2 regions of the Gordonia sp. Z-3 genome follow, and region 1 is predicted to be linked to the other one. Evidence: riboswitches for the same ligand, from Rfam matches in the RefSeq annotation. Region 1 holds a riboswitch; the other holds the start of a gene.
The links. Region 1 has a riboswitch for S-adenosylmethionine ahead of VX037_RS10220 (bifunctional o-acetylhomoserine/o-acetylserine sulfhydrylase). Riboswitches for the same ligand answer to the same signal wherever they lie in the genome.
Positions count from the first base shown of each region.

Region 2: linked by a shared signal. The riboswitch ahead of VX037_RS16540 (aminotransferase class V-fold PLP-dependent enzyme) and the one ahead of VX037_RS10220 (bifunctional o-acetylhomoserine/o-acetylserine sulfhydrylase) in region 1 are both predicted to bind S-adenosylmethionine.

Region 1 covers NZ_JAZARS010000007.1:154,411-169,934, forward strand. Annotated here, with positions in the region: gene VX037_RS10165 (Lrp/AsnC family transcriptional regulator) at 1-393, shown strand, start outside; gene VX037_RS10170 (aspartate aminotransferase family protein) at 390-1,787, shown strand; gene VX037_RS10175 (adenosine deaminase) at 1,791-2,810, shown strand; gene VX037_RS10180 (D-alanyl-D-alanine carboxypeptidase family protein) at 3,129-4,352, shown strand; gene VX037_RS10185 (YhjD/YihY/BrkB family envelope integrity protein) at 4,356-5,408, opposite strand; gene trpS (tryptophan--tRNA ligase) at 5,459-6,493, opposite strand; gene VX037_RS10195 (exodeoxyribonuclease III) at 6,522-7,358, opposite strand; gene VX037_RS10200 ((2Fe-2S)-binding protein) at 7,473-7,655, shown strand; gene bfr (bacterioferritin) at 7,761-8,246, shown strand; gene VX037_RS10210 (MFS transporter) at 8,204-9,439, opposite strand; gene VX037_RS10215 (cutinase family protein) at 9,543-11,408, opposite strand; SAM riboswitch class IV at 11,650-11,769, shown strand; gene VX037_RS10220 (bifunctional o-acetylhomoserine/o-acetylserine sulfhydrylase) at 11,831-13,159, shown strand; gene metX (homoserine O-acetyltransferase MetX) at 13,235-14,383, shown strand; gene VX037_RS10230 (Hsp70 family protein) at 14,422-15,524, opposite strand, start outside.
Region 2 covers NZ_JAZARS010000014.1:30,644-46,167, reverse strand. Annotated here, with positions in the region: gene VX037_RS16575 (hypothetical protein) at 223-702, shown strand; gene VX037_RS16570 (FAD-dependent oxidoreductase) at 942-2,339, opposite strand; gene VX037_RS16565 (ABC transporter substrate-binding protein) at 2,493-3,524, opposite strand; gene VX037_RS16560 (Rv0361 family membrane protein) at 3,627-4,133, shown strand; gene VX037_RS16555 (rhodanese-like domain-containing protein) at 4,130-4,543, shown strand; gene VX037_RS16550 (O-succinylhomoserine sulfhydrylase) at 4,540-5,739, shown strand; gene VX037_RS16545 (isochorismate synthase) at 5,880-6,983, opposite strand; SAM riboswitch class IV at 7,073-7,186, shown strand; gene VX037_RS16540 (aminotransferase class V-fold PLP-dependent enzyme) at 7,201-8,493, shown strand; gene alc (allantoicase) at 8,566-9,549, opposite strand; gene VX037_RS16530 (MarR family winged helix-turn-helix transcriptional regulator) at 9,721-10,221, shown strand; gene VX037_RS16525 (MDR family MFS transporter) at 10,218-11,912, shown strand; gene VX037_RS16520 (inorganic diphosphatase) at 12,116-12,628, opposite strand; gene dacB (D-alanyl-D-alanine carboxypeptidase/D-alanyl-D-alanine endopeptidase) at 12,762-14,165, shown strand; gene VX037_RS16510 (zinc-dependent metalloprotease) at 14,162-15,238, shown strand; gene tilS (tRNA lysidine(34) synthetase TilS) at 15,217-15,524, shown strand, end outside.

The DNA.
Region 1 (15,524 bases):
CGCGCCTCGTATGCATCGATCGGCAAAGCAGTGGGCCTGTCGGAGGCCGCTGTTCGCAACCGCGTCCAGAAGTTGACCGAGAGCGGGCTGCTGCAGGTGGTCGCGGTCACCGACCCGCTCACCCTCGGCTTCTCCCGGCAAGCCCTGATCGGCGTCCGGTGTACCGGCGACACCGAAGCATTGGCAGAGCAATTCGCCACCCGTCCGGAGATCGACTACGTGGTGCTCACAGCAGGCTCGTTCGACATCCTCATCGAAGTGGTCTGCGAGGACGACGACCACCTGCTGCAGATTCTGAACCGACACGTCCGAGCCCACCCTGAGGTCAACGCCACGGAGACCCTTGTCTATCTCAAACTCGTGAAACAGCAATACAATTGGGGAACCCGATGAGCATGGCCGACGAGCCCACCGCCACCCTGTCGCTCGGCGACCGCAGCGCCGCACACCTGTGGGGACATTTCGCCAGGCACGGCGACGCGATCCGGCCACCGGTCATCACCCGCGGTGAGGGAGTGCGGATCTTCGACGACCGCGGCCGGAGTTACCTCGATGGCCTGGCCGGCCTCTTCGTCGTCCAGGTGGGGCACGGCCGAGACGAGCTCGCCGAGGCCGCCGCGCGGCAGGCCAAGGACCTGGCGTTCTTCCCACTCTGGTCCTACGCGACCCCGCCGGCGATCGAACTCGCCGAACGGCTCGCCGCTCATGCACCCGGCGACCTCAATCGCGTGTTCTTCACCACGGGTGGCGGCGAGGCCGTGGAGAGCGCGTGGAAGCTGGCCAAGCAGTACTTCAAGCTCACCGGCAAACCGGGCAAACACAAGGTGATCTCGCGCTCGGTGGCCTACCACGGCACGCCACAGGGCGCACTCGCCATCACCGGTGTGCCCGCGCTCAAGGAGGCGTTCGAACCGCTGACGCCGGGCGCCTTCCGGGTACCCAACACCAACATCTACCGCGCGCCGGATCCCTTCGGTACCGGCGAGTTGGCCACCGATCCGAAGAAGTTCGGTCGGTGGGCAGCCGACCGCATCGCCGAGGCCATCGAGTTCGAGGGCCCGGACACCGTGGCCGCTGTGTTCCTTGAGCCGGTCCAGAACGCCGGCGGCTGCTTCCCACCGCCACCGGGATACTTCGATCGGGTCCGCGAGATCTGCGACACCTACGACGTGCTGCTGGTCTCCGACGAGGTGATCTGCGCGTTCGGCCGCATCGGGTCGATGTTTGCCTGCGACGACTTCGGCTACGTCCCTGACATCATCACCTGCGCCAAGGGAATGACCTCGGGTTACTCGCCGATCGGCGCGATGATCGCCAGCGATCGACTGTTCGAACCGTTCCGCGACGGCACCACCAGTTTCCCGCACGGTTACACCTTCGGCGGTCACCCCGTTTCGGCTGCGGTGGCGCTGGCCAACCTCGACATCTTCGAGCGGGAGCACCTCAACGACCACGTCAAGAACAACGCTGCTTCATTCCGGGCGACCCTGGAGCGGCTCGGTGACCTGCCGATCGTCGGTGACGTCCGCGGCGCGGGGTATTTCTACGGGATCGAACTCGTCAAGGACAAGGCCACCAAGGAGACGTTCACCACCGTCGAGTCCGAACGCATCCTGCGCGGATTTCTGTCCTCTGCCCTATTCGACGCGGGGCTGTACTGCCGCGCCGATGACCGCGGCGACCCGGTTGTGCAGCTCGCTCCCCCACTGATCGCCGGTCAAGCGGAGTTCGACGAGATGGAGCAGATCTTGCGCTCGGTACTCACTGAGGCATATACGCTCCTGTAGAGCATGTCCCGGATTCGCGAACTACCCAAGGTCGAGCTGCACGTGCACATCGAGGGCACGTTGGAGCCCGATCTCGTAGTGGAACTCGCGCACGATCAGGGCATCGAACTGCCGTATCCCGATGCCGAGGCACTACGTGAGCGCTACGTGTTCGCCGACCTGTCATCGTTCCTCGACATCTACTACGCCAACCTCGATGTGCTCCGTCGCCGCCACGACTTCGCTCGCCTCGCATACGAATACGGCGCGCGGGCGCACCTGGCCGGAGTCGTGCACGCGGAGGTGTTCTTCGACCCGCAGGCCCACCGCTCACGTGGCGTGCCACTGCACGACGTCGTCGGCGGACTCGTCGACGGGTTCGATGATGCGCGGGCGGAGTTCGGTGTCACCACCGATCTCATCGCCTGTTTTCTGCGTGACCGGCCGGTCGCCGAGGCGTCGGCGGTACTCAACGAGCTCGTGGACATGTCCGCGCCGATCGTCGGCGTGGGCCTCGATTCGGCCGAGATCGGCAATCCCGCCGCGCCGTTCGCCGAAGTGTTCGCGCGGGCAGCCGCGCTCGGCCTGCGACGGGTGGCCCATGCCGGCGAGGAGTCAGGTCCGGAATCGGTGCGCGAGGCGATCGAGGAACTGGCGGTGCACCGCGTCGACCATGGCATCCGCAGCGTCGACGATCCAGGTGTGATGGCCCAGCTCGCGGCCCACCGCATTCCGCTGACGGTGTGTCCGTTGTCGAATGTGCGGCTGCGCACGGTCGCAGATCTCGCATCGCATCCGTTGCCGCACCTGATCGAGGCAGGCGTCGTGGTGACCATCAACTCCGACGATCCCGCATATTTCGGCGGCCACGTCGACGACAACTTCCGCGCCGTCGCCGAACAGTTCGCCTTGACCGACGACACACTCGCCCAGCTGGCCCGCAACTCGGTGACCGCGAGTTTCCTACCACAGGAGCGCCGAGACACGGTGCTCGCCCAGATCGACGAGTGGCTGGCAGCCGGCCACCCACCGCCGGTCGAGTAACGGCCGAGCCACCCCACCACCGGCCACAAACCGCTGGTCGAGTAGCCGCCACGCCACCCCACCACCGGCCACCCACCGCCGGTCGAGTAGCCGCCGAGCCCCTGGGCGAGGCAGCGTATCGAGACCCCGGCCAACCAGGTTTCGATACGGCCGCGGCTAGCGCCTCGACCTACTCAACCCGCGACGTCCCGCCAGAACTCGCCACCCGACGCCATCAGCAGATAGGCGGCCGCTGGTAGGCTCCTGCCGGTGACGGAGGGGAGGCCGGCGGGTGTCGGCAAGCGTCTGGCCGCGGCCTTCGCCGCGGCACTGTGCCTGATGGTGACCGGCGGGACGTTCGGGCCGGCCGCCGCCGCTCCGATGGCGACGACCCCGATCACCGATCACTGCCCCTATCGGGTGGGCACCCCGCCTCCGGTGGACGAGTCCGAGGTGGTCGCACCCGGTTCACCGACCCCCACACCGCTGCCGGTTCCTGCGACGTCCGTGGGCGGTGAACAACTCGCGCACTGCGGTGTCGTCGCCGATCCGATCGCCGGACCCATCCCGCCCGCGCTCACGTCGGCCGGTTGGTTGGTCGCCGACCTCGACTCGGGAGCGGTACTCGCCGCCAAGGACCCCCACGGTCGGTACCGGCCGGCCTCGACGATCAAGGTGCTCCTGGCCCTCGTCGTCCTCGACGAGCTCGACCTCGACGCCGTCATCACGCCCACCGTGGCGGAATGGAGCACCGAAGGCGACTCCTGCGGGATGGGCCCGGGCGGCCACTACTCCAATCGCGACCTGCTCACCGGCCTGCTCGTCGTCTCGGGCAACGACTGCGCCAACGCGCTCGCCCGTCAACTGGGTGGCGTCGAGGAGACGCTCGCGAAGATGAACGCCAAGGCGCAGGCGCTCGGTGCGCTCGACACCCGCGCGGCGTCACCGTCTGGGTTGGACGCGCCAGGAATGTCGTCGTCGCCGTACGACCTCGCGGTGATCTTTCGGGAGGCGATGACCGACACCACGTTCCAGTCGATCGTCGCGCTCGAGAGCTACCGGTTTCCCGGTTACCCGAAGCGTCCCGATGTCCCGGGCGACAAGGATCATCCCGCGTATCTGATGCAGACGTCCAATCACCTTCTGCTCGAGGGATATCCGGGCATGATCGGCGGCAAAACCGGCTACACCGACGATGCCCGCAAGACGTATGTGGGCGTCACCGAGCGGGACGGACGACGAATCCTCGTTGTGGAGATGTTCGGCCTGACCGTCGGCACCAATTCGTACTGGGACCAGACGAAAGCTTTGTTCGACTACGGATTCCGGTCACCTGCGAACGTCGAGATCGGCACGCTGACAACCCCCGTGGCCGACTCTGCCGCCACTGGGACACGAACGTCCACTCCGACCACCACCCCGACCGCATCGCCGCGGACGGTCACCGCGACCGGACCCGACCATCCGGCAGGCTGGTCGGTCCGCATCCTGATCGGTCTCGTTGCCGCGCTCGTGGCAGTGCTGTTGGCGCTCCTCGCGATACGCCTGTTCGCCAAAAGGTGATGCTCAGCGTCGCATCAGCCAACCGACGACGGCGCTTGCGGCAGCACCGATCCCCGCCACCGCCACCAGCGTCGTCGGTCGCGGTGCCGGGCTGACCTGATAGTTCGGCGACACCAGCACCGGCGCCGGTGTCTCGTCCTCCTCGGTCACCTGATACGGCTCGTTGGCCACGTCGGTGGCACACCAGGCGGCGGCGTACAACACGATCCGCGAGGCCAGGTACGCGAAGACCAGCAGGCCGATGATGGGACCGAACGTCACTCCGGCGGGCCCGTTCAGCACCGACTCCAAGTATATGCCGCCGACCGTCTTGACGATCTCGAAGGCGATCGCGGTGAGCAGACCGGCCTTCATCGTGTTGCGAAATGGTAGCTGCACCAGGGGAAGTCGCGACATCACGAAGGTGAACAGCAACCAACTCGCCAATACCGACACCACGATCGCAACCGTGCGAACGACGGCCGGCGCCCACGCCGCGTCGTCGAGACCGACCCAGGACAGAACCTCGGTGGTCAGCCCCGAGTTCCCCAGCGCGGTGATCGCCATCGTCCCCGCGAAGGCGATGCCCAGCAGGGCGAAGGTCACCAGATCCCACACCTTGGACATCACCGGGTTGCGGTTGACTCGTCCGCCCCACATCTCGGTCATGCCGGTGCGCACCCCGGAGATCCAACCGATGCCGGTGAACGCGGCGCCGACCAGACCGACGATGCCGACAGCGGCGCGTTGGTCGACCGCGGAGTCGATGAGATCGCTGACCTGATCGCCCAGCCCTTCGGGCATGTTCTCCACCACGGCCCGTTGCAGGTCGTCGAGCAGGTCGGGCTGACTGGCCAGAACGAAACCGGCGATCGCGAAAACCACCATCACGATCGGGACCAACGCCAAGATGCCGTTGAAGCTGATCGAAGCAGCGTAGAGGTTGCCCCGGCGATCGTTGTAGCGCTGCACCGTCTGGATGAGGTGTTCGAGCCAGGTCCATCTCTCCCGGGCGGCGGCGAATCCGCTCTTCGCACGCTCCACGGCCCCTTTGGCCGAATCAACCACCGAACTCACCTGCGCCGCCTCCTCGGTCGGGTTGCGGGGTCAGCCCGGTCGGTGACTGATCACCCGCCGGGTGCCAGGAAACCCACTTTGTCATAGACGGCCGCAAGTGTCGCCGAAGCGACCGACCGCGCGCGTTCGGCGCCGCTCGCGAGGATCGCGTCGAGTTCGGCCGGATCGTCCATGTACTCGGCCACCCGGCCCCGTAGCGGGGTCACGAACTCGGTCAGCACGTCGGCGGTGTCGACCTTGAGATCGCCGTATCCCTTGCCCTGATACTTGTCGACCAGGACATCCACCGGAGTACCACCGAGCGCCGACTGGATGGTCAGCAGGTTGCTCACCCCGGGCTTGGTGTCCGGATCGAACCGGATCTCGGTGTCGGTGTCGGTGACCGCGGAGCGGATCTTCTTCGCCGAGCGCTTGGGCTCGTCGAGCAGATTGATCAGGCCGCGGTCGGACTCCGCCGACTTGCTCATCTTCGCGGTCGGGTTCTGCAGGTCGTAGATCTTGGCGAATTCGCGCACGATATGCGCCTCGGGCACCTTGAGGACCTTGCCGAAACGAGAGTTGAAGCGCTGCGCGAGGTTTCGCGCAAGTTCGAGGTGCTGACGCTGATCCTCGCCGACCGGCACGCGGTCGACGTCGAAGGCCAGGATGTCGGCGGCCATCAGAATCGGATAGGTGAACAGCCCGACGCCGGCGGCGTCGACACCCTGCTTGGCCGACTTGTCCTTGAACTGCGTCATCCGGCTGGCCTCACCGAAACCGGTGATGCAGGACAGCACCCAGGTCAACTGCGCGATCTCGGGAATGTGGGACTGCACGTAGATCGTGGACCGCGCCGGGTCCACGCCGACCGCCAGCAACTGGGCGACGCTGCGCCGGGTCCGCTCGGCCAGTACCGCGGGCTCATAGGCGACGGTGATGGCATGCATGTCCGGGATGAAGTAGAAGGCTTCGAAATCGTCCTGCAGCGCAACCCATTGCCGAACGGCACCGAGGTAGTTGCCGAGATGGAAGGAATCACTGGTCGGCTGGATACCCGACAACACGCGCGGCCGCGCGGCGCCTGACCCTGGGACGTCACTGCTCATGACGTCCAGTGTCTCAGACGACCTCGGGTCAGTCGTAGACGACGGTCATCGGTGCATGATCCGACCAGCGCAGGTCATAGGCGTCGGCGCGGTCCACCCATGTCTTGACCGCATGCCGGGCCAGTCGTCGATTGGCCAGCTGGTAATCGATGCGCCACCCCGAGTCGTTGTCGAAGGCCTTGCCGCGCCACGACCACCACGTATACGGACCCGCCTGCCCAGGTGTCAGCTCGCGCATCACATCCGACCATCCCGCACCCAGCCGATCGCCGACCCAGGAACGCTCGTGGGGCAGAAAGCCCGGACTCTTGCGATTGCCTTTCCAGTTCTTGATGTCGGCCTCGGAGTGCGCGATGTTCCAGTCACCGCCGATCACCACATGGCGCTGCCGACGCGCCAACCGGTCGAGGTGTCGACCGAAGCCATCGAGAAATCGGACCTTCTCGTCGTACTTCTGCACATCCTTGGGTTCCGACGTCGCCGCCGCACCCTTCGGCAGATACACACTGGCGACGGTCATCGGACCCAACGGCCCGTCGAGATCGGCCTCGAGGTATCGGCCGGTGGGATCGAACTCGGTATCACCGAAGCCGACGCGAACCGCCTCGATCGGCAGGCGGCTGAGAATGCCCACACCGGCGTGCCCCTTGACGACCGAGTCGCTCATCTCCAGTTGCCAACCGTCGGCAAGCGCCGGCGCCAACGCCTCGTGGGCCTGCTCGGCATCGGCTCGGATCTCCTGCATCAGCACGATGTCCGACTCGGTGCCGGCCAGCCAGGCATGCAGGCCGCGGTTGCGTTCCGAACGGTGTTTCACGGCCGCGCGGATTCCGTTGACGTTGACAGTGGTGATGGCAAGTGACACGGCCACGAGGGTACCGGCGAAATTGGTGCGTCCGTACCAAAGGTAAGGCAACCCTTGCCATGGGTAGCGCTTTATGTAATCCTTGCCTAACTGATCCGATTCGAGGTGAAACCGATGTTCGTTTGCATATGCCGCGCAGTGACCGAGGACGAAGTCCACGAGCACTGCTCAGCGGGCGCCATGTCCGTGGACGCCATCGGCGAACGATGCGGCGCCGGTGAAGGTTGCGGCACATGCCTCGAGCGACTCGCACAGATCGTCTCCGAAAGGACCGCCACCGCGACCACCGCAGCATGATCACCGTCGTGTGACGGCCGAATCCACAACCTCACGTTCAGATGCCGAACGTGGGGCTTTTCGGCGTGCTACGTTCATCTCACCACTGTGAACGGAGGAACGGTCATGCGCGGCGACGACGAAGTGATCGCACTGCTCAACGAACAGCTCACCAGCGAGCTGACCGCCATCAACCAGTATTTCCTGCATTCCAAGATGCAGGCCAACTGGGGCCTCACCGAGATCGCGAGCAAAACCCGCGCCGAGTCCATCGAGGAGATGCAGCACGCGGAGATCCTCACCGATCGCATCCTGTTCCTCGAGGCGCTGCCGAATTATCAGAAGATCCTTCCCCTGCGCATCGGTCAGACGCTGCGCGAGCAGTTCGAGTCCGACCTGGCCATCGAGATGGAGGTCGTCGAACGGCTCCGCCCGGGCGCCACGATGTGTCGCTCGAAGGGCGACATCACCAGCGCGAAGATCCTCGAGGACATCCTTGCCGACGAAGAACACCACATCGACTATCTCGAGACCCAGCTCGAGCTGATGGACCGCATCGGCGAACAGCTCTACCTGTCCAAGACGGTCGCCACACCCCCGACCATCGACTGAGGTCGGGGCCCGCGGCGTCGCCCGGTGAACAGCGCCAAGCCCAACACCGCGATCCCCGCGACCGCCAGCCCCGCACCCATCATCGACGGCGCCCGGTATCCGTGCCCCGCGGCGATGACGAGGCCGCCCAGCCAGGCGCCTGCCGCATTGGCGATGTTGAGTGCGGAGTGATTCAGCGCCGCCGCCAACGTCTGCGCGTCGTCGGCCACGTCCATCAGCCGGGTCTGTAGTGCGGGGATCGTCGATGCCCCCGACAGACCGATGGCGTAGCTCAGGATCATTGCCGCCCAGGCGTTCTGCAGGGTCAAAGCGAACAGCGCCAGGGACACCGAGGTGGCGATGAGGCCGGCGAGGATGCCGAACGGGACGCTGCGGTCGGCGAGAATGCCGCCGACGATGTTGCCGCTGACCATGCCGAGTCCGAACAGCATCATCGCCACCGGTACGAGCGACACCGGCACACCCGCCACCGTGGTCAGCGCCGAGTTCAAGTACGTGTAGTAGGCGAACATGCCGCCGAACCCGACCACGCCGATCAGCAGGGTGAACCACACCTGCGGCCGGGCCAGTGCGCCCAATTCGGTCATGGGATTGGTCACCCGCATGTCGGCCAGCGGCGGAAGGCTGCGCATCAGCGCCACGATCGTCGCCAGACCGATGACCACCACCAGTGCGAACGCCGAACGCCAACCCAGCGATTCACCGAGCCAGGTGGCCATCGGCACACCCGCGACATTGGCCACCGACAACCCGAGCATCACCTTGCCCACTGCCTTGGCACGATCACGCGGGCCGGCCAGGTGCGCGGCGACCAGAGCCGCCACCCCGAAGTAGGCGCCGTGCGGCAGACCGGCGACAGAGCGCGCGGCCATCAACAGGCCGTAACTCGGTGCCAGCACCGTCACGAGGTTGCCGACGGTGAACGCGACCATGAGACCGATGAGCAAGGTCCGGCGCGGGACGCGGGCAGTGAGCGCAGCGATCAACGGGGCTCCGACCACCACCCCGAGGGCATACGCCGAGATGACGTGACCGGCGGTGGGCTCACTGATCCCCAGGGTGCCGGCGATGTTGGGCAACAATCCCATCGCCACGAACTCGGTGGTACCGATCCCGAAGCCGCCCAGTGCCAGCGCGATGATGGCCCACCGCCGCACCGACGGGGGAACCGGCGCGCGGTCGGCGACGGTCAGGGCTGCGGAATCGGCAGGGGCTGAAGACACTCCGTCACCAACCACGGCCTCCCCGGACGTGATTCCCCGAGCCGGGCGTGAGTTCGTTCACACGGGTGCGCGGCTACTCGTCGTCCTCCGGACTGTCGCCGTCCGACGTATCGACCTTGGACGAGCCGGAGCCCGATCCGGTGCCGGTCACGCCCGTCGCGGGGCCGGGCTCGGTTCTGCTGTCGCCCTCGCCGTCGTCTTGATCGGTGTTCTCCGCGGTCGGGGTGTCCGGGTCGGACGTGTCCGTCTCGATCGGTGCCGGCACCTCGGCCGTCGAGGAAGCCGTGCCCGACGAGGAGGCGGGCGGTGTCGTCGGAGACGACGGGGGCGAAGTGTCGGCCGTCGTGGACGGACTCGTCGGCGTGCGGCGGACCGAGGTGGCCGTCGAGCTGCCGGCCGTCGTCGGCCAGCTCGGTGGCGTAGCGTTCGGTGGCGTAGCGCTCGGTGACGATTCAGGCCCCGAGTCAGGTGCCACTGCCGACGTAACGGCCCCGGACTCCGAGGGCGTCGGGCGTTCGGGGCCCACCGCCTCGGACTCGATGTCCGTCACCTGCGACATCGCACGCAAGAAGGTGACCTGTCGGGGCGCATCGTCGGCGCTCTCTTCCGTGACGTGCGGACCCACGACCGTGCTGCGGGTCGGCAGCGGTCCGATGATCTCGCCGGCCCAGTACTTCACGAAGTTGGCGGGGATCAGCACGATGCTCTTGGCGCTGGCGGCCAGGGCGGCGACGCCCTCCTTGACATCGTCGGGTGCCCGTTCGACCACTCCATTGAGGATCTTCTCGAACACCAACAGATCGGGAAGATAGCCGCCGTAGCCGACGTTCGGCAGCGGCGGCAGGACGTCCTGGACGACGCGGACCACCGGTTGCAGGTTGGACAGCTCGATCCCATAGGGCAGATCGACGGTCCACCGATCGGCGAGGACATCGCGGATCCTCGTACCGTCGAGCCCGATCGTCTCGGCACCATCGCGGATGACGCCGATGATGGCCGAGTCCGCCTCGGCGATGCAGTCGGTTTGGTCGGCTCCGCAATCGACCGCGCGTCCCGTGTTCCATACCGGTTCGGTGGGATCGCGATACATCTGCCAGTTGTACAGACCGTGCTTGGTGAAATAGCCGACCAGGCCGTCGACGGTCCCGATGGGGTCGTATAGCGGGTCGGGCAGGTCGCAGATGGGGTCGCCCTCGACGCAAACCGAGACCACCGCGTCCTCGAGCTCCCCGAAACCCCGGTTGCCATGGCCCTCTCGGGCGCCGCTCATGGTGAGTCCGGGGATCACGCCGATCAGTGAGAGTTCGATGCCACGGCCGGTCTTGTCCCCCACCCGCCGGGGATCGGCGTAGAGCTCGCCGGACAGGCCGTCGGTACTGATGTCGACGACGATCGGTTCGCCCTCGTCGTCGAGCTCCGGGTTCCCGTGCTCGTCGAGCAGCACGACCTTGTCGTCGCGGTCGTTGCCGATGTCGGAGAGGACGTCGCCGGCCACCCGCGCACCCTGCGAGTAGCCGGCGACCACCACCGGCGTGTCACAGTGATACTGGTAGCGCGCGATCGCCTGCTTCGTCGCAGCGTTGCCCTGCGTCACGCTGTCGTCATAGCCCGCGGCGCCGAGCGGCCACAGCGTCGTCGGATAGTCGGCGTTGATCACTTTGTAGGGAGCGTCCGCGTAGCGCGAGTCGTCGGCGGTCCCGGGCGTGTCATCGATTCCGGTGCCGCTGAACCGTTGCTTGACGCCGATCATGTTCGCCGCGTCCGGGTCATTCGTCCCGCCGACGATGATCACGGCGCCCGCACCACAGTCGTAGTCGTCGTCCGAATCCGCCCGGGCCACGCCAGCCGGAAGGCAGTACGCGGCAGCCACCGCGAGAGCACCCGCCATGGCAACGAGCACGACCGTCATCCGGTGTGCCGAACGGCACCGAGCAGGCATCAGATCTCTTCTCGTCGCAGGGCCTGGGCTGGCGACAGCCTAGATCCGCGATCTCAAAGACCGCATCATCGTTCGTTAGACTAACGACTCTCACCTGGGGTTTCAGTCGCACTGCGGCCGAAGTTCATCCTTTCGGACGACAGTTGTTCTCATTTTGTGACCTGCCGATCCAGGCGTGTTCCGATCACCGCGAACAACACGGTTCTCAGTCGCGCAGGGGCGTGCTATATCCTTGACGCCAGGTCATGAGCATCAGCGTCAAGCCCCGGCTCGCTGATCGGCAACCCTCCAACCGCGGTGGGGTGCTCCGGGTGATGACCGGGTTGAGGAATGCGGATGCGTTCCGAGGCAAGCGCGGGTCCGAAGGTCGGACCCCACCAGGGTCGTCGCACCCTGCCGACCGCAGAAAGTAGGACATGGTCATGTCTGACGCCACTGGCTCCGACGCCGTCGACCCCACGGCGAACTGGAGCTTCGAGACCAAACAGATCCACGCCGGGCAGACGGCGGATCCCACCACCAACGCACGGGCATTGCCCGTGTACCAGACGACGTCGTACGTCTTCAACGACACCCAACACGCCGCGAACCTCTTCGGGCTCGCCGAACCGGGCAACATCTACACCCGGATGATGAACCCGACCCAGGATGCGGTGGAACAGCGAATCGCTGCACTCGAAGGTGGCGTCGCCGCTCTCCTGCTCGCGTCGGGTCAGGCCGCCGAGACGTATTCCATCTTGAACATCGTCGAGACCGGTGGCCACGTGGTCTCCAGCCCACGGCTCTACGGCGGCACATTCAACCTGTTCCACTACACGTTGCCCAAGCTCGGCATCGAGGTGTCCTTCGTCGATGATTCCGAGGATCTGGACTCCTGGCAGGCGGCCATCAAGGACAACACCCGGGCAGTGTTCGGTGAGACCATCTCCAATCCGAACAACGAGATCCTCGACATCGAAGGCATCGCCGAGGTCGCACACCGGAACAGCCTCCCGCTGATCGTCGACAACACGGTCGCGACGCCCTACCTGCTGAACCCACTCGCCCACGGCGCGGACATCGTGGTGCATTCGGCCACCAAGTACATCGGCGGCCACGGCACCGCGATCGGCGGTGTCATCGTGGACGGCGGTACCTTCGACTGGCGGGTACAGCGCGACGGCGTCGATCTCTTCCCGGGCTTCACTACACCGGACCCCAGCTATCACGGCGCCGTGTTCGCCGACCTCGGCGCCCCGGCGTTCGCCCTGAAGGCCAGGGTCCAGTGGCTACGCGACACCGGCGCGGCGATCTCTCCGTTCAACGCTTTCCTGTTGGCGCAGGGACTGGAGACGCTGAGTCTGCGCATCGAACGCCACGTGAGCAACGCACGTCGCGTGGCCGATTTCCTGGAGGGGCACGCGCAGGTGGAGTCGGTCGCCTACGCGGGTCTGTCGTCGTCGCCCTGGTACGACCGCGCCCAGAAGCTACTGCCGAAGGGGCAGGGCGCCATCGTCAGTTTCGAGATCACCGGCGGCGTGGATGCGGGTAAGAAGTTCGTGGACGCACTGACGTTGCACAGTCACGTGGCCAATATCGGTGATGTGCGATCACTGGTGATCCACCCCGCCTCCACCACCCACAGCCAACTGGCCCCGCAGGAGCAGATCGACGCCGGCGTCACCCCTGGTCTGGTGCGGCTGGCAGTGGGTATCGAGGGCATCGACGACATCATCACCGACCTGGAACTGGGGTTTGCTGCTGCCAAGTGATGTGTGGGACAACAGCATTCATGTGACAACAGGCCAATGCGTCGACTATCGAGTGTGACGAAGAGTGAGTGAATTGTGTCGGTGAGTATCGAACCGCAAACCCAGCCCGCTGATCGCCCCGACTGGGAGCAGATGCCGGACGGGGCGATGTCCAGTGTCCGCATCGGTGCGGTATCTCTCGACAACGGCCAACGGCTCGACGATGTCACCCTGGCCTTCCAGCGCTGGGGGACATTGTCGCCCACCCGCGACAACGTCATCCTCACCCTGCACGCGCTGACCGGTGACTCACACGTCACCGGCCCCGCCGACGACGAGCACCCGACCGCTGGATGGTGGGACGGGCTGATCGGCCCCGGACTCGCCATCGACACCGACGAATGGTGTGTCATCTCGGCCAACGTGCTCGGCGGATGTCGCGGCTCCACCGGACCTGCATCGCCGGCCCCGGACGGGCGGCCGTGGGGCTCTCGCTTTCCGCAGATCACGGTGCTCGATCAGGTTCGCGCCGAACGAATCCTGATGGATCACCTGGGGATCACCGGAATCGGCTCGGTGGTCGGCGGGTCGATGGGCGGCGCGCGGGCGCTCGAGTGGGCCATCGAATATCCGGAGATGGTGCGCAGCGCACTGGTGCTCGCGGTCGGGGCCCGGGCGACTGCCGATCAGATCGGCACCCAGACCACTCAGATCGCCGCGATCCAGGCTGATCCCGCATGGCAGAACGGCGATTATCACCGCACGGGCCGTGCTCCCACCGCCGGACTGGGTGTGGCCCGGCGGATCGCCCATCTCACCTATCGGGGTGAGGTGGAACTCGATCGTCGCTTCGCCAACCATCCCCAGGCCGACGAACAACCCCTGCACGGTGGTCGCTACTCCGCCGACAGTTACCTGCAGCATCAGGCGGACAAGCTGACCCAACGCTTCGACGCCGGCAGCTACGTCGTACTCAGCGAGGTGCTCAACCATCACGACGTCGGCCGCAACCGGGGCCGCGTCGAGGACGTCCTGGGTGCCTGCCAGGTTCCGGTGATCGTCGGTGGGATCGCGTCGGACCGCCTGTATCCGATACGGCTGCAGGAAGAACTCGCCGAGCAACTCGGCAACTGCGTCGGGGGTCTGCAGGTGCTGCACTCCGACAACGGTCACGACGGTTTCCTGACCGAATTCGACGCGATCAGTGACCTTCTCAAGCGCACGGCAGAGATCGCCCGAACCTGAGACCCGACCCGACCCGATGGCGGTCGGCCTGATCGGCGCTACCGGACCGGGGTCGGCGTTGTCGTGGTCGGTGTGGTCGTGGACACCGGCGCCGCATCCTCCGGAGCCGCGCGCCGCGGTGCCGGCGTCGTCGTGGTCGGCGTCACCGGTGCTGCGGGTGGCGCCTGCGTGGACGACTGCGGCAGCAGTCCCGGTGGGATGAACTCCGGCAGGGTCGGGGTGGGGCGGGTGCCCGGCGGCCACGGCAACGACGGCAGCGGATACGGCAGCAGCGTGCGTGTCGGTGTCGACGTGGCGGGGCCCGACTCTGCGGTCGGCGGCAGTTCCGTGGTCGCCCATCCCGGCGATTCGTCCCACCGCGGTTGCGGCTGCTGCGTCGTCGGCACCATCGGTTCAGGTTGGAGCTGCGGGGTCCGCGGCGCCGGTGCGGCGGCGGTGGTGGTGCTCGACGTCTGGGCGGTCGTCGTGGACGTCTCCGACTCGATGGATGTGGCGACCGGCGGTATCGGTGACGGCGCCGGGGCGTTGTGACCCGCCAACGATGAACTCACCGCATAGATCGTCATCGTCGCAGCCGCGAGGATCGCCCCCACCACCGCCAGCGGAGTGGCCGAGAGCCATTCCCGGTTGCGCCGCCCACCGATGAACGCCAATCGCGAGGTTGCCGCCGAGGTTTGTGCCCGGGCCGCAATCGCCGCGCCGACCGATGCCGCGAGTTCCGGGGCGTCGGGCACCACCACCTCGACGCGGGCCGTGTCGAGCATGGCACGCACGGCCGGCAGATTCGCGATGCCACCGACCAGCACGACGGCTTCCGGGCGGGCGTCACGCACCGCACTCTCGGACAGATAGCGCGTGATCACCGCACGGGCCTCGGCGACCATCGGAGCGAGAGCCCGCTCCATCACGGCGCTGGTGAGGCGAGGATGACCGCGGCCTTCGGCCAGCACGACCGAATCGTCACCGTGCGGAGTGACCTCTTCTTTGGCGGCGCGGCAGGCCGCGAGGAGTGCGCTGCGACGGCCGCGCGCCAGGTGACTGTCGCGGTGGGTGTCTTCAGCGGTCAGCTCGGCCACGAGCGCCCGGTCCACGTCACGGCCGGCCAGCGCACGCGAGCGCATCGGCGCCGAGATGCGTTGCG
Region 2 (15,524 bases), on a different contig from region 1:
TCCAATATCCGTTGTATAACGAATCACGCTCATGACTGTGAAGATGCTGAGCAGTGCGTAACGATTCGGCAGGCGCGGGCCGATAGTCACACCACACGTCGCAGAGACAACACGTCGCACGGACGTTGCGTCGACAGGCGCAACTCGTCGAGAAGTCGAAGCAATCGAGAAGTCGAAGCAATCGAGAAGACAACAGTCGAGAAGACAACAGAGGAGAGGGCGATGAGAGCATCACTCAAGCGTGCGGGGGCAGCCGTGCTGGCCACGGTCGGCATCGCGGCAGGTTCGCTGGCAGGCACTGCGCCGGCACAGGCCGCGACTCCGGGTGATCTGCAGATCCTGGGAGGCATCGAATGCCATTTCGGTCAGTGGGGCCAGCCGTGGAATCAGGCCTGGTACATGTACCGCTGGATGACGGTCCGCAACATCGGTGACACCACCATGCACAACGTCATCCTCAACGAGATCAACGGCGCGTCGGTGCGCGTCAAGGAACTCAAGCCGGGTGAGTCGATGTCCAAGTGGAACGGTAACCGCTGGGTCCGTCCGATCGAGACCCGTTGGTTCGGCTGCTTCCCGTCGTCGATCTCCGGCTTCACCTTCGCCAACGAGGCCGAGAACCTGACCAACAACTTCGGCTACTGGCAGAACTTCCGCCGGATGGACAACCCGGGCCAGCAGACCCCGCCCACCGGTAGCTAGGTCTCCCGCCGTCGGCGCTGGGTAGCGCCGACGGCACCCGGTTTCGCGCCGACAGAACCCGGTTTCGCGCCGACAGAACCCGGTTTCGCGCCGACAGAACCCAAAAAATCACCGAGAGAACCACGGTCTGTGATGACCGGCCCGCGAACTTGTGCGGGTGGGTTCTCTCGGTGATTTTTTGGGTTCTGTCGGCTGCCGTGCTGAGCGCGTTGGCGAGGTGACTCGCCAACGCTCGGGACTCAGCTGGAGGGGCGGGCGACCTTGTCGGGCTCGCTGGCGGCGAGCATGTCCTCGCGCTCGACGACCTTGACGCGTTCGCGGCCTTCGGCGGCGCCCAGGGCGCGCTCGTGCTCGTCGAGGCGGTACCAGCCGTCCCAGGTAGTGAACGGGATGCTCTTGGCCTCGAGGATCTCGATGAGGGCGTCCTCGGACGGACGGCTCGGCGAGAGCAGAGCGCCGTTGGTCATGTCCTCGAGAATGCAGTCGACGGTTTCGTTGGCGTCGCCCTTCGTGTGACCGATCAGGCCGACCGGGCCGCGTTTGACCCAGCCGGTGGTGTAGATGCCGGTGAGTTGGCTGCCCTCGTCGAACACGCGTCCGGCCTCGTTCGGGATCACGCCTGCCTGGTGGTCGAACGGGATCTGCGGCAGGTTGTCCGACAGGTAGCCGACAGCACGGTAGACCGCGCCGATCTCCCAGTCGGTGTGCTTGCCGGTCGGCTTGACGTTGCCGGTGCCGTCGAGCTGGGTGCGCTCGGTGCGCAGGCCGACGACCTTGCCGTCCTCGCCGAGGATCTCCACCGGATTCTCAAAGAAGTGCAGGTAGAGCTTGTGGATCGCGCCCTGCTTGGGGTCGCGGATGGCGTAGTTCTCGATGATCGTGGCGACCTGGTCGGTGATCTTGGACCCGCGGCGGGCCACTGCCGAACCCTCGTCGTACTCGATGTCCTCGGGTGCGACGATGACCTCGATGTTCGGGGAGTGGTCGAGTTCCTTGAGTTCGAGCGGGGTGAACTTCGCCTGCGCCGGTCCGCGACGCCCGAACACGTGCACCTCGACGGCCTTGTTGGCCTTGAGGCCCTCGTAGACGTTGGCGGGGATCTCGGTGGGCAGCAGTTCGTCGCCGGTCTTGGCCAGCACGCGCGCGACGTCGAGGGCGACGTTGCCGACACCGATGACGGCGACCTTCTCCTGATCCAGCGGCCAGGTGCGCGGGAAGTCGGGGTGCCCGTCGTACCAGGCGACGAACTGGGCGGCGCCGTAGCTGCCCTCGAGGTCGATGCCGGGGATGCCCAACGCGCGGTCGTCGGTGGCGCCGGTGGAGAAGATCACCGCGTCGTAGAGGTCACGGAGTTCTTCCAGTGTGATGTCGGTGCCGTAGTCGACGTTGCCGATCAGGCGGACCTGCGGCTTGTCGAGCACCTTGTGCAGCGCCGTGATGATGCCCTTGATACGCGGATGATCCGGTGCCACGCCGTAACGGATCAGACCGAATGGTGCGGGCATGCGCTCGAACAGGTCGATACTGACGCCTCGGTCCTTGGCGGTGTCGGACTTCATCAACGCGTCGGCGGCGTAGATCCCGGCGGGACCTGCACCGACGATGGCAACCCGCAACGGGCGGCTGGTGTCACTCATGGAATAGGTGCTTTCCGTGGCTCTCTCGGTGACTTCCGGTGAAGAAGTCGGTGGCGGTGGCCGCTGACGCGGCGCCTATCCCTTCTACGGTAGGCGCTGATCGTCGTCGGCCAAAATCTCTTGTGAGGTAAACCTCACCTGTGTCCTCGGTGGTCAGCGCTGTGCGGCCGCCGAGATCGGCTCGACAGCCTGCTCGGCCACCCACGGGATGGTGAGCACAGTGGGCACCGACATCGCACTGCCCACCTGCTGATCGAGGTAGACCACGCGGCCCTTGGTAACCACCGGTAGCCGCGACCAGGCCGGATCGTTGCGCAGACGATCGTTGGCGCCGTCCCAGTCGACCGCGACCACGACGTCCACGTCGTTGAGCATGGACATGTTCTCGGCGGAGATCGAACCGTAGAAGCCGTTGGTGATGGCCGGTTGCAGTGACTCCGGAAACGTGAGCCCGTAGTCGGTGAGGGTCTGCCCGCGGCCGTCGGAGCCGGCATAGATCGACAGACCGCCGTCGGGCGAGGCCGTGACCACCACGCCGGTCTTGCCCGCGAATTCGGGATGCTGTTCGCGGATGTCGGCCAGGAATCCCTGTGTCTCGTCGATCTTGGCCTGCGCCTGTTCGGGTAGTCCCACGGCGCGACCGATCTGGGTCGTCTGCACGTCCCACGGCACCTGCCAATCGGGGTACTCGGCGGGGCGGGTGATGGTGGGTACCGCCTTCGACAGAATGTCGTATTGCTCCCGGGTCGGCGCGGCGCCGACGGCGGTGACCAGCTCCGGATCGGTCTGCAGGGCCAGCGGGATCTGACTGCCGAACTCTGCGGCGGCCTGCGGCAGGATCACCGGCTCCGCGTCGCCGAGCAGGTCGGCGTTCCAGGGTGTGCTGCGCTGGGTCGGATCGGCGAACGGCGCGATCGTCGTCGGTGTGATGCCCAATGCCAGCAAGGTGTCGGCGTCGCCCACACCCATCGCCGCGACGCGAGAAGGCTGCTCGGTGATGGTGGTGGCGCCGTACTCGTGGTCGATGGTCACCGGTAGGGCGCCGGGATCGGCGGCCGGCATCGACGACGATACGGCGGCGTCCTCATCGGGTGCGCTGCACGCCCCGACCGACAGCGCCGCGACGGCCACGAGTGACGTGATCGCGATCCGCACCGTGCGGGGGAGTGATCGATGTGCCTTCATGGGAGCCCTCACGTCGATTGGGTTGGGTACCCTAGCCTAACCGCCTGTGGCGGGCCGGTGCCGCGGCCAGGGGGTCTGACGACGGTCGATAGACTGCGCGCCATGGCCAAGCGTGCGGGTGATCAGGATCGTTCGGAGTCCGGTGGACCTTCCGACGGTCAGGCGACGCCCGCGCCGACCTGGAAGGCGGCGTGGCCGTTCCTGGTGGCCCTGGGTGTGGTGGCCATCGCCGCGATCGGCATCGGCATCTCGTATCTGATCCGTCCCGCCGACGACCGGATGAGTACCGAAGCGCACATCCAGCATGCGGTCAACGATGCGTACACCGCTCGCAACGAGTTGGATTACACGCGCTACCGGGAGGCCACATGCGCTGCGGAACTCGCCTCCGACACCTTCCCGGACAAGGACACATTCGTCGAGCAGAACCGGGTCTCGTTCGAGGAGAACGGGCAGATCGTGATCCCGGAGATCGCCGACATCACCGTGAACGGTGACCGGGCGACCGCACAGGTACATTGGCATTTCGACGAGACGCCGGACTCAGAACAGGTCACGGATGTGGTCGTGGTGCGAGAAGACGGGGACTGGAAGGTGTGTACGTCGTGAGCTACGCGGGTGACCTCACGCCCCTGGAGGCGTGGAAGAAACTGGAGAACGACCCCAAGTCGGTGCTGGTGGACTGCCGCACCCGGGCCGAGTGGGCGTTTGTGGGTGTGCCGGATCTCGAGGTCATCGGTAAGAAGACGGTGTTCATCGAGTGGAACACCTTCCCGGACGGCCGCCACAATGATGCGTTCGTCTCGCAGTTGCGCGATGCGGGAATCGCCGATGACGACGAGGTGATCTTCATCTGCCGGTCCGGACATCGGTCCATCGGGGCGGCCGAGGCCGCGACCGCAGACGGGGTCGGCAAGGCCTACAACGTGCTCGACGGCTTCGAAGGTGGGCTGGACTCCGACGACCATCGCGGCAACGCGGGCTGGCGGGCGCAGAACCTCCCCTGGCGGCAGTCGTGAGCCGGCAACTGCCCGAAGGTGTTTCGGCCGACACGCTGGCGGTGCGCGCCGGCCTCGACCGGTCGGGTTTCTTCGAGACCTCCGAGGCGCTGTATCTGACCAGTGGTTACGTCTACGACTCGGCGGAGGCCGCCGAACGCGCGTTCACCGGTGAGGACGAGCGCTTCGTCTACTCCCGCTACGGCAACCCCACAGTCGAGATGTTCCAGGAACGTCTGCGCCAGATCGAAGGTGCGCAAGCGTGTTTCGCCACCGCCAGCGGAATGGCCGCCGTGTTCGTCGCGCTCGGTGCGCTGCTGAAGGCCGGTGACCGCCTGGTGGCCGCACGCAGCCTGTTCGGCTCGTGCTTCGTGGTGTGCAACGAGATCCTGCCCCGTTGGGGTGTGGAGACGGTGTTCGTCGACGGCGAGGACCTCGACCAGTGGCGCGATGCGCTGTCGACGCCCACCACGGCGGTGTTCTTCGAGACCCCGTCCAACCCCATGCAGACCCTCGTCGACGTCGCGGCAGTGACCGAGCTGGCCCATGCCGCCGGCGCGAAGGTGGTGCTGGACAACGTGTTCGCCACCCCGCTGCTGCAGCGCGGACTCGACATGGGTGCCGACGTCATCGTCTACTCCGGGACCAAACACATCGACGGCCAGGGACGCGTGATGGGCGGTGCGGTACTCGGCGAGCAGGAGTACATCGACGGCCCGGTGCAGACCCTGATGCGCCACACCGGGCCGGCATTGAGTCCGTTCAACGCCTGGACGATGCTCAAGGGCCTCGAGACGATGCGGTTGCGGTTGGACGCCTCGGTCGCCTCGGCGTTGCGGATCGCCGAGTTCCTGGAGGCCGATCCACGGGTGGCGTGGGTCAAATATCCCTTCCTGCAGTCTCATCCGCAGTACGAACTCGCCAAGGCGCAGATGTCGGGCGGCGGCACCGTGGTGACCTTCGAGATCGCCGACCGCGACGGCGTCGGTGGCAAGAAGCGGGCCTTCGAGGTGCTCAACGGCCTACGGGTCATCGACATCTCGAATAATCTCGGCGACTCGAAGTCGCTGATCACCCACCCGGCCACCACTACCCATCGTGCGATGGGTCCGGAAGGTCGAGCCGCCATCGGCGTCACCGACTCGGTGGTGCGGCTTTCGGTAGGGCTCGAGGGCGTCGACGACCTGATCGCGGATCTCGATCGGGCGCTGGGGTAAGGAAGTCGGCGGCCTGATCTCGATACGGCCCTCGGCTAGCGCCTCGGACCTACTCGATCACCGGAGAGTCAGCCCAACCGCTGGGCGACGTATCGAGGAGCGACGAACCCTCCTCCGGGTTGTGGGCGATCAGGAAGTCGTCAGGCATGCGCTATACCCAATGCGTTGAGGACGGTCGCGAGTTTGGCGGTGGTCTCGTCGAGTTCGTCCTGTGGGTCGGACTGGGCCACGATCCCGCCGCCGGCCCAGGTGCGCAGACTGTGGCGATCTGCGGCAAGCTGCAGGCATCGGATGGTGACCATCCACTCGCCGTCGCCGGCGTCGTCGCACCAGCCGACCGCGCCCCCGTATAACCCGCGTGGGTCTTCGACATCGCGGATCAACTGGGCGGCAACATCACTCGGTGTGCCACAGACCGCGGGGGTGGGACTGAGCAGCGCCGCGAGATCCAGCGCGGTGACCGACGGATCACGCAGCGTCGCGCGGATGGGTGTCGCCAGGTGCCAGATCTCGCCCGTGGAGCGGACCTCGGGGGTCGACGGTGCATCCAGATCCGAACTCAACGGGGCGAGCCGGTCGCGGAGGTAATCGACGACGAAGCGGTGCTCGGCGAGGTCTTTCGACGACGACGCGAGTGCCTTGGCGGCCGCACGGTCCGTGGTAGGGTCGGCGGATCGGCGTGCCGAGCCTGCGTACGGTCGGCAGGTGACGACCTGACCCGTCTTGCGCAACAACACTTCCGGGCTCGAGCCGAGTAGCCACGAATCGTCGCCGATGACGGCCCCTACGTCCACGGCGAAGGCGTTGTGGTCGACATTGCCGCCCGCGAGTGCGGCAAGCAGATCGGTGACCTCAACCGGCTGCCCGATCACGATGTCGACGGCGCGGGCGAGGACCACCTTGTCGACCACGCCGTCGGCGATCTGTTTGATGGCTGCGACCACCCGGTCGCGGTGGGTTCGTGGATCGGGGTGGGCCGTCATGGACACAACCTCGCGCGGTGTCGGCGGCACCGGCGTCAGCGGTGCGGCGTCCACATCGAGGACTTTTGGTTCGACGAGCGTCGCATTGTCGGCTGGGTCGAAAGGGATTGCCCCGGTGATGGCCCGAACGTCACCCGTGGAGAGGGCTGCGCGGGCGGCGGCGGTGTCGGTGAACGCACGCCGACGACCACGGGCGCGGACGGTGCCGTGGGGTCGGGACAGCACGAACACCTCGCGGTCGTCGCCGTCGGAAGTGGACATGACCTCACGGTACCGGCGCGGCTCGCCGGGTTTCGCGCACGCTGATCGGAAATTGACTCGTCCGGGGCCGATGGGCGACTGTTGATGCGGGTCATGAGTGCCAGTGACAAGCCCCGGCTCGCTGGCCGGCAACCCTCCTCCGCGGTGGGGTGCTCCGGGTGACGACCCGGCTGTGGTCGAGGTGGCCACGGCAAGTGCGGATTCCCTAGGAGCGTTCATGTCCACTGTGCTGTCAGACCCATTCATCACGTCACTCGCGGCTGCGCCGCTGCCCGCGTGCCCGCAGCCGACCCCGATCCCGCCGCTGGCCGAGGTCGTCGGCGCCACCGCGCACGTTCCTCTGTGCTCAGGCGGGTCGGTGCGCTATGTGAACCTCGACTACGCGGCCAGTGCGCCGGCGCTGGCCGCGGTGGCCGGCGCCGTGCAGGCCGCGCTCGGCCAGTACGCGAGCGTCCATCGGGGTGCCGGACATCATTCGCAGGTCACCACCGTCAGGTACGAGTCGGCCCGCGAGTCGGTACGAGCCTTCGTGCGCGGACGGATCGACGACGCCGTGGTGTTCACTCGCGGCACCACCGACGCGATCAATCTGGCCGCCCGGGCCACCCGCGGCGATGTCGTCGTCCTGGATATCGAGCACCACGCGAATCTGTTGCCGTGGACGGCCCGCGAGCGCACCGGGGGCTCGCGGGTGGTGCGGGCGCGGTCGACTATCGAGGGCACCCTGGCTGCACTGGAGGCGGAGTTGGCGGCGGCGCCGGCTGCGTTGCTGGCGGTGACCGCGGCGTCCAATGTGACCGGTGAAGTGCTGCCGATCGGCCGGCTCGCCGCGCTGGCCCACCGACACGGCGCCCGCATCCTGGTCGATGCAGCCCAGCTCGTCGCGCACCGGCCGGTGTCGATGGTCAGCCACGGTATCGACTACCTCGTGTTCTCCGGACACAAGCTTTACGCGCCGTTCGGCGCCGGGGTGCTGATCGGCCGGGCGGACTGGCTCGACGCGGCCGACCCGTACCTCGCCGGCGGCGGTGCGTCGGCGGCAGTCACCCTCGACGACGCAGCGTCGGCGAGTGTCGAATGGCGCAGCGGCGCAGCTCGACACGAAGCGGGATCACCGAACGTGCTGGGCGCCATCGCGATCGCGGCGGCCTGCGAGGCGTTGGCCGGCATCGGCTTCGAGACCATTGGTACGCATGAGGCGGAGCTGTTGGGTCGCCTCGACGCCGGACTGGCCGGGATCGCCGGCGTCGAGCTGCTGCGGATCTTCGACGACTCGACCGACCGGGTCGGTATAGCCGGGTTCGTCGTGGACGGTCACGCGCCCCGTGAAGTCGCCGAACATCTCAGTGACACAGCGGGAATCGGCGTGCGCGACGGAAAGTTCTGCGCACATCCGCTGCTGCAACGGCTCGGCTTTCCCGATGGTGCGGTGCGCGCGAGCTTCGGCCTGGGGACCGGCGCAGACGACATCAACCGTTTGGTGGAGGCGCTGCACCGATTGCAGGCCTGACACATCCGCGCACCGAGCGCGCATCCGCGCACGTCTCGACATGCGCGGATGCGCGATAGATGCGCGCGAAGCTCAGGCCTCGCCACGCTCCCACTGCTCGACGAGCTCGGCCTCCGCATCGTCGGTCAATGTGCCGTACAGCTTGAACCGCGCCATCCCACCGTCGGGGTAGATGTCCATGCGCGCCTCGGTCATCGGACGATCGAGGTCGATGACGAAGCGATGGCGGGTGTCGGGCTGCAGCTCGGTGCGGGGCAGGACCTCGAACCACTCGCCGTTCTCGCCGTCGCGACCCCGGACCGTCGCCGCGCCGGGAGCGTTGCCGAGGAAGTAGCTGGTGTCGAGTTCGACGAGGCTGACCTGGCCGCGCCCGGCCAGCCGGACCTGGACCCAGTCGTTGCCGTCGTCGCGGCGCCGCGAGGTCTCCCAGCCCTCGCCCATGTTGCGGGCGCGTCCGGGCATCAGCAGATTGTTGGGGGAGCTGTAGAACATGTTGGAGCAGGCCGTGATCAGGCCACCGTTCTCCAGTGCGGCGAGATCGAAGTGGCCGTAGCGGAAGAAGTGCGGGTTGGGCACTCCGCGACCGTGCACGCGGAAGCGGGCCACGCCGCCGTCGGGATGCATCGTCAGTCGCACGTGCGTGAACCGGTTCTTCGCATCGACCTTGAACGGGTTGCGGGTGTCACCCTCGGCGGGGGACTTGTCGACGATCGTGACCCACTCGACGTCGTTGAGTAGTTGATCGACCGAGACGACGCCTTCCACTGCGGCGGCCTCCACCGAGATGTGCGGTGGATAGTTGCCCTTGAACCACGACGTGTCGACCACCACGCCGTAGATGACGCCGGGCGCGCCGAGTCGGACGATCGCCTGGTCGACCCCGCTCTGCCGCCGTCGCCGGGTCTCCCAGCCGTCGTAGACCTGGCCTTTGTGACCGAACGTGGCCGGCTGGTACTGCGCCGCCGGCGTCTTGATGAGGTTCTGCGCCTCGGCGAATAGGTCGTCGTTGGTCCAGACCACCGCGCCCCCGAGATCGCGAAGGGCGAGATCGGGCATGGAGGTGAAATGCGGACGGTTGCCCGATGTGGGAGGCGGCTGAGGAGTCACGTTTTCTGATCGTAGGTAACGGTTTGCCTTCCCACGAATCCGCGCGCATACTTGCGTCCAGCAACTAATTGCAGTTCGCAACTAATTGCAAAGGGAAAGTAAAGAACTCGAGGAGGCGTGATGCTCGACCAGGGAGCTCTCGACGAGCTGTTCGACACTCTCGCCCGATACATCCGCATCCGCGACCGTGCGGCACACACCACGTTCAAGACACCGGACGGCGAGTTCGAGTCGGCCGCCTTCAAGTCGCTCTTCCACCTGGCCCGCCAGCCCATGCGGTCACGGGAACTCGCCGAGAGCCTCAACGCCGACCCGTCGACGGTGAGTCGCTATGTGGCCCAACTCGTCGATCTCGGCCTGGTACGCCGCGAAGCCGACCCCGACGACGGTCGCGCCACCCAGCTCGTGATCACCGACGACGGCCGAGCCCGCGTCGAGGCGATGCGGACGGTGCGTCGTACAGCCATGGACAACGCCATGTCGGACTGGAGTGACGACGAACTGCGCACCCTGGTCGGTTTGCTCGGCAGGTTCGTCGACGCCGCCGAGTCCGTGATCGCACCCCCATGCGCCAAGACGGGATCCGGCTCGCTCGAAGCGCTTGTGAAAGGACAGAAATGACAGAATCCACGGCCACGGCCCGCGACGACGACGTCGCCGGCGCCGGGTTGAGTCACCGTCAGATCCTGACGGTGCTGGCCGGCCTGATGAGCGCGATGTTCCTGGCCGCGCTGGACCAGACGATCGTGTCGACATCGATCCGGACCATCGCCGACGACCTCAACGGTTACGACATGCAGGCCTGGGCGACGACCGCCTACCTGGTGACGGCGACCATCGTCACACCGCTGTACGGCAAGTTGTCGGACATGTACGGCCGCAAGCCGTTCTTCATGGTGGCCATCTCGATCTTCGTGATCGGATCGTTCCTGTGCAGCATCGCGACGTCGATGTACGAACTCGCGGCCTTCCGTGCCTTCCAAGGCCTCGGCGCCGGTGGCCTGATGACGCTGGCATTGACCACCATCGGTGACATCGTGCCGCCGCGTGAGCGTGCCAAGTACCAGGGCTACTTCCTGGCGGTGTTCGGTACCTCCAGCGTCCTGGGTCCGGTGCTCGGTGGTCTCTTCGCCGGACAGTCGTCGATCCTGTTCGTCACCGGCTGGCGCTGGGTCTTCCTGGTGAACGTGCCGATCGGGATTGCCGCGCTGGTGCTGATCTACAAGGTCCTCAACTACGACCAGCAGAAGGGACAGGGTGGCCGCACAGACTATTGGGGCGCCACCGCCCTGGCCATCGCCGTCGCGCCGCTGCTCATCGTCGCCGAGCAGGGCCGCGAATGGGGCTGGACCTCCGGAGCTGCCTGGCTGTGTTACGTGGTGGGCGTCGTCGGCATCGCCGCCTTCATCTGGATCGAGAACCGGATGGGCGACGAGGCGCTGATCCCGCTACGGGTGTTCCGGAACCCGATCTTCTCGCAGGGTATCGGGATCTCGGTGATCGTCGGTGCCGCGATGTTCGGCGGCATCTCGATGTTGCCGCAGTACTACCAGGTGCTGCGTGGATCGAGTCCGATGGTCGCCGGCCTGCAGATGTTGCCGATGGTGCTGGGCCTGATGACCGGTTCGATCCTGTCCGGTCAGCTGATCTCGCGCACTGGGCGGTACAAGATCTTCCCGATCATCGGTTCGGTGCTCATCACCGTCGGTGCATTCCTGATGCACCTCGTCGGCGTGGACACCCCGTTGTATCTGGTGATGCTCATCGCCGCGCTGATCGGCTTCGGCCTGGGCAACCTGATGCAGCCGATCATGCTGGCGATGCAGAACATCCTGCCGCCCAAGGACATGGGCCTGTCGACGGGCACCGCGACCTTTTTCCGCCAGATCGGCGGCACCATGGGTGTGGCGGTGTTCTTCTCGGTGCTGTTCTCCCTGATGGGGCCGAATATCGCCGACGAGATGAGCTCGGCCGCCACACAGCCGGAGTATCAGGCGGCGGTGGCGCAGGCCGCGCAGAGTGACAACCCGCAGACCCGTGAGTTCGCGCAAGGTCTCATTGCCGCGGCACAGAACCCCGGCCAGGCGTCGGCGTCGTCGGACGTCATGTCGGACACGTCGGTGATCCAGGAACTACCGCCGGAACTCGCCCGCCCGATCAAGGAGGGCTTCGCGAACTCGATGGACAGCGTGTTCCTGGCCGTGTCGATCATGGCGGCATTCGCGATCATCGGGACGGTGACCTGGAAGGAACTGCCATTGCGGACGGGTCGGCCCGTCGGCGCGACCACGGAGCCCGCGAAAGCAACGTAAGTCACGCTCGCACCGTGCCCAGCACGTTTTTCGTGTCGAGTGGGCGCTGTTTTCCGTCGAGTGGGCGTCGGGCTTCCGGCAGAACGTGCGGTTCTGCTTGGAAGCGATGCCCACTCGACGGAAAACAACGCCCACTCGACCGCCGTGCTGGTGGCGTTGCCAGCGGAAGGTGACCGTTGCTCAGCCGCGGAAGGTGCGGTTGCTCAGCCGCGAGAGGGCTCGTTGGCCTCGTGGGGCTGCTGGGCGAGGCGGTCGATGGCCTGCTGGGCGACCTTCTCGGCCTCGGCCTTGCCGACCCAACCACCGGGCTGAACTTCCTTGCCCGGCTCGAGGTCCTTGTAGTGCTCGAAGAAGTGGGAGATCGGGCCGAGCTCGTACTCGCTGACGTCGGAGATGTCCTGGATGTGGTCCCAGCGCACGTCGTCGGCGGGCACGCACAGCAGCTTGTCGTCGCCGCCGGCCTCGTCGGTCATGGTGTACATGCCGACCACACGGGACTTGACGATGACACCGGGGTAGACGGACTCGGGTAGCAGCACCAGCGCGTCCAACGGGTCGCCGTCCTCACCGAGGGTGCCGTCGATGTAGCCGTAGTCGGCCGGGTAGCCGAATGACGTGTACAGGTAGCGGTCGAGGTAGACCTTGCCGGTCTCGTGATCGACCTCGTACTTGTTGCGGCTACCCTTCGGGATCTCGATGGTCACATCGAATTCCACAGTTCCTCCTGGCACATTTGTCGCTGGTGGTGACGGCAGCCGACGAGCAGTCGCCTGCGCAGATCGCCTCAACGATACTGTGAGGCGGACATGGGGGCCCGACCCCCACGGCGATCACCGGAGGTGGCGGAGCGTGCGGCTCGGATCGACGAGGCCCGACAGCAGGTCGGGTCGTTCGCTGCGGTCGCGTCGAGGAGTGCTGTGGGCGCTGATCTCGGTGGTCATCCTGGCCCTCATCGGCGGTGGCGCCGTCGCCGTCGCGCTGCAGATCGACTCGTCCGAGGAACTGCCACCCGGCATCCCGCCGCAGCCGGCCGCCATCGCGGTGAACCCGCAGATCAACCCGGTCCCGCCGAACGCGCCCGAACCCACTCCCGCCGGGGTGCGGCAGGCCATCGAAGAGGCGGTCACCGACCCGGCACTCGGTGAGTTCACCGGGGAGATCAGCGATGCGCTCACCGGGCAGCAGCTCTGGTCGGACTCGCCAACCGAGCCGCGGGTTCCGGCGTCGAACGCCAAGATCCTCACCGCCGCCGCGGCACTGTTGGATCTGCCACACGATCAGCGGATCACCACCACGGTCGTCGCCGGCCCCGGCGGACAGGTGATCCTGAAGGGCGCAGGCGATCCCACCCTGTCGGCGCAGCCGACCGGCGCGGACACCTTCTACACGCGCGCCCCCCGCATCGCCGACCTCGCCGCGCAGATCCGCAAGGCCGGTATCGACGTCACCTCGGTGGCCGTCGACACCAGTGCCTACACCGGGCCGTCGATGGAGAGCACCTGGGACGACGGTGACATCGCCGGCGGCGACATCGCGCCCATCGAATCGCTGATGGCCGACGGCGCCCGCATAGAACCGCTCGACGAGTACTCGCCGCGCGTCGCCGACCCCGCCATCATCGCCGGGGAGTCGCTGGCCGCGGCGCTCGGCGTCGACGCCCCCGTCACCGAGCAGACCGTGCCCACCGGCGGACAGGTGATCGCGCAGGTGCAGTCGGCGCCGCTGGTGACGCGCGTCAACGACATGATGCGCTTCAGCGACAACGTGCTCGCCGAGACGCTGTCGGTCGAACTGTCGACCGCGCAGGGCGGCCCGGCGAGCCTCGCCGGCGGAGTGGCCGCCATCGAGAGCTCGCTGAGCCGGCATGGCTTCGACATGTCGGCGGTGACCCTGCGCGACGCGTCGGGGCTGTCGTACGCCAATCGGGTGCCGGCCGGAGTGTTGGACACCCTGATGGGCGCGGCGGCCGGGCCGTCGCAGCCGCTGATGCGGTCGTTGCTCGACGGACTGCCGGTGGCCGGCGGCACCGGCACCCTGACCGACCGCTTCGACCCGGACACCAATCCCGGCGCCGGATGGGTACGCGCGAAGACGGGAACCCTCACCGGGGTGAGTTCGTTGACGGGGATAGTCCAGACGATCGACGGCCGGGTGCTGGCGTTCGCGCTCATGTCAGGAGGCACGTCCCCGGCCGATGCACGGCCCGCGCTCGACGACGTGGCCGGCGCGCTGAGGGAATGTGGGTGCCGATGAACAGCAACGACACGACTCTCGACCAGGTCGACGCCGAGTCGATCGGCGCCCGGATCGATTGGGGCCTGGCCGCGGCCACCGGACGGCGACTGGCCCGACCGGGACCCAAGACCACCGCATACACGCTCGACGCCGCCTATGCCGAACTGGCCGATGCGGCCACCCGCGCCGAGGCGCCGGTCCGCGAATTGACCGGTCTGGCCGACGGCCTGCGGGTGCCCACCACCCGCATCCTCGACCGCAAGCAATGGGTCGACGCCGCCTCCCGCTCGATGCAGTCGATGCTCGGCGTCAGCGGTGAGGCCGACACCTCCGGACTCGCCGGACTCTCCGCGAAGGCCGGGGGAGTGCAGGCGGGCGGGCTGCTCGCCTTCCTGTCCGGCGCCATCCTCGGGCAGTACGACCCGTTCACCCCCGACCCCGACACCGGTGACCCCGGCGTGCTCATGGTGGTGGCACCCAACATCATCGCCGTCGAACGGTCCCTGAAGGTTGTGCCCAGCGACTTCCGGTTGTGGGTGTGCCTGCACGAGGTGACCCATCGGGTGCAGTTCTCCGCCAACCCTTGGTTGCGCCAGTACATGATCGACAATCTGGAGATCCTCACCTCGGATGCGGGGGAATCGACCGGCGAGATCATCGGCAGAATCACCGAGACGCTGCGTGGCGACAAACCCCGCGAAAAGGGCGTGCTCGGCGCGATGCAATTGCTGCAGACGCCCGAACAGTACGAGGCGTTCAACCGCATGATGATGCTCGGCACCCTGCTCGAGGGCCACGCCGATCACGTGATGGATGCCGTCGGCCCCGTGCACGTGCCGACCGTCGCGAACATCCGCGCGGCCTTCGACAAACGACGCACCGCACCCCGCAACCCGATCCAGCGCATCATCCGGGCTCTCATCGGCATGGACGCCAAACTGGCGCAGTACATCCGGGGCAAGGCGTTCGTCGACGAAGTGGTCGGCGCAGTCGGGATGGAGCAGTTCAACACCATCTGGACCTCGCCGGAGACGATGCCGCGACCGAACGAGATCGACGAACCGCGCCTGTGGATGCAACGGGTGCTGTAACCCGCGCAGTCGCCGAATTCGCAGCTGCGTACCCGGGCGTCGGCGACGAGGTGTGCGTCGGGCTGTCCGGCGGACCGGACTCGTTGGCGTTGATGGCGTGCGCGGTGCGTGCTGGTCTGCGGGTGCGCGCGCTGGTCGTCGACCATGGTCTGCAGGCGGGATCGGACGCCGTTGCGTCCGAGGCAGTCGATGCCGCACGGCGGCTGGGGGCCGAGGCGACCGTGCTGGCGGTCCGCGTGGGCTCCGCGGGCGGGATGGAAGCGGCCGCGCGCACCGCTCGCTACAC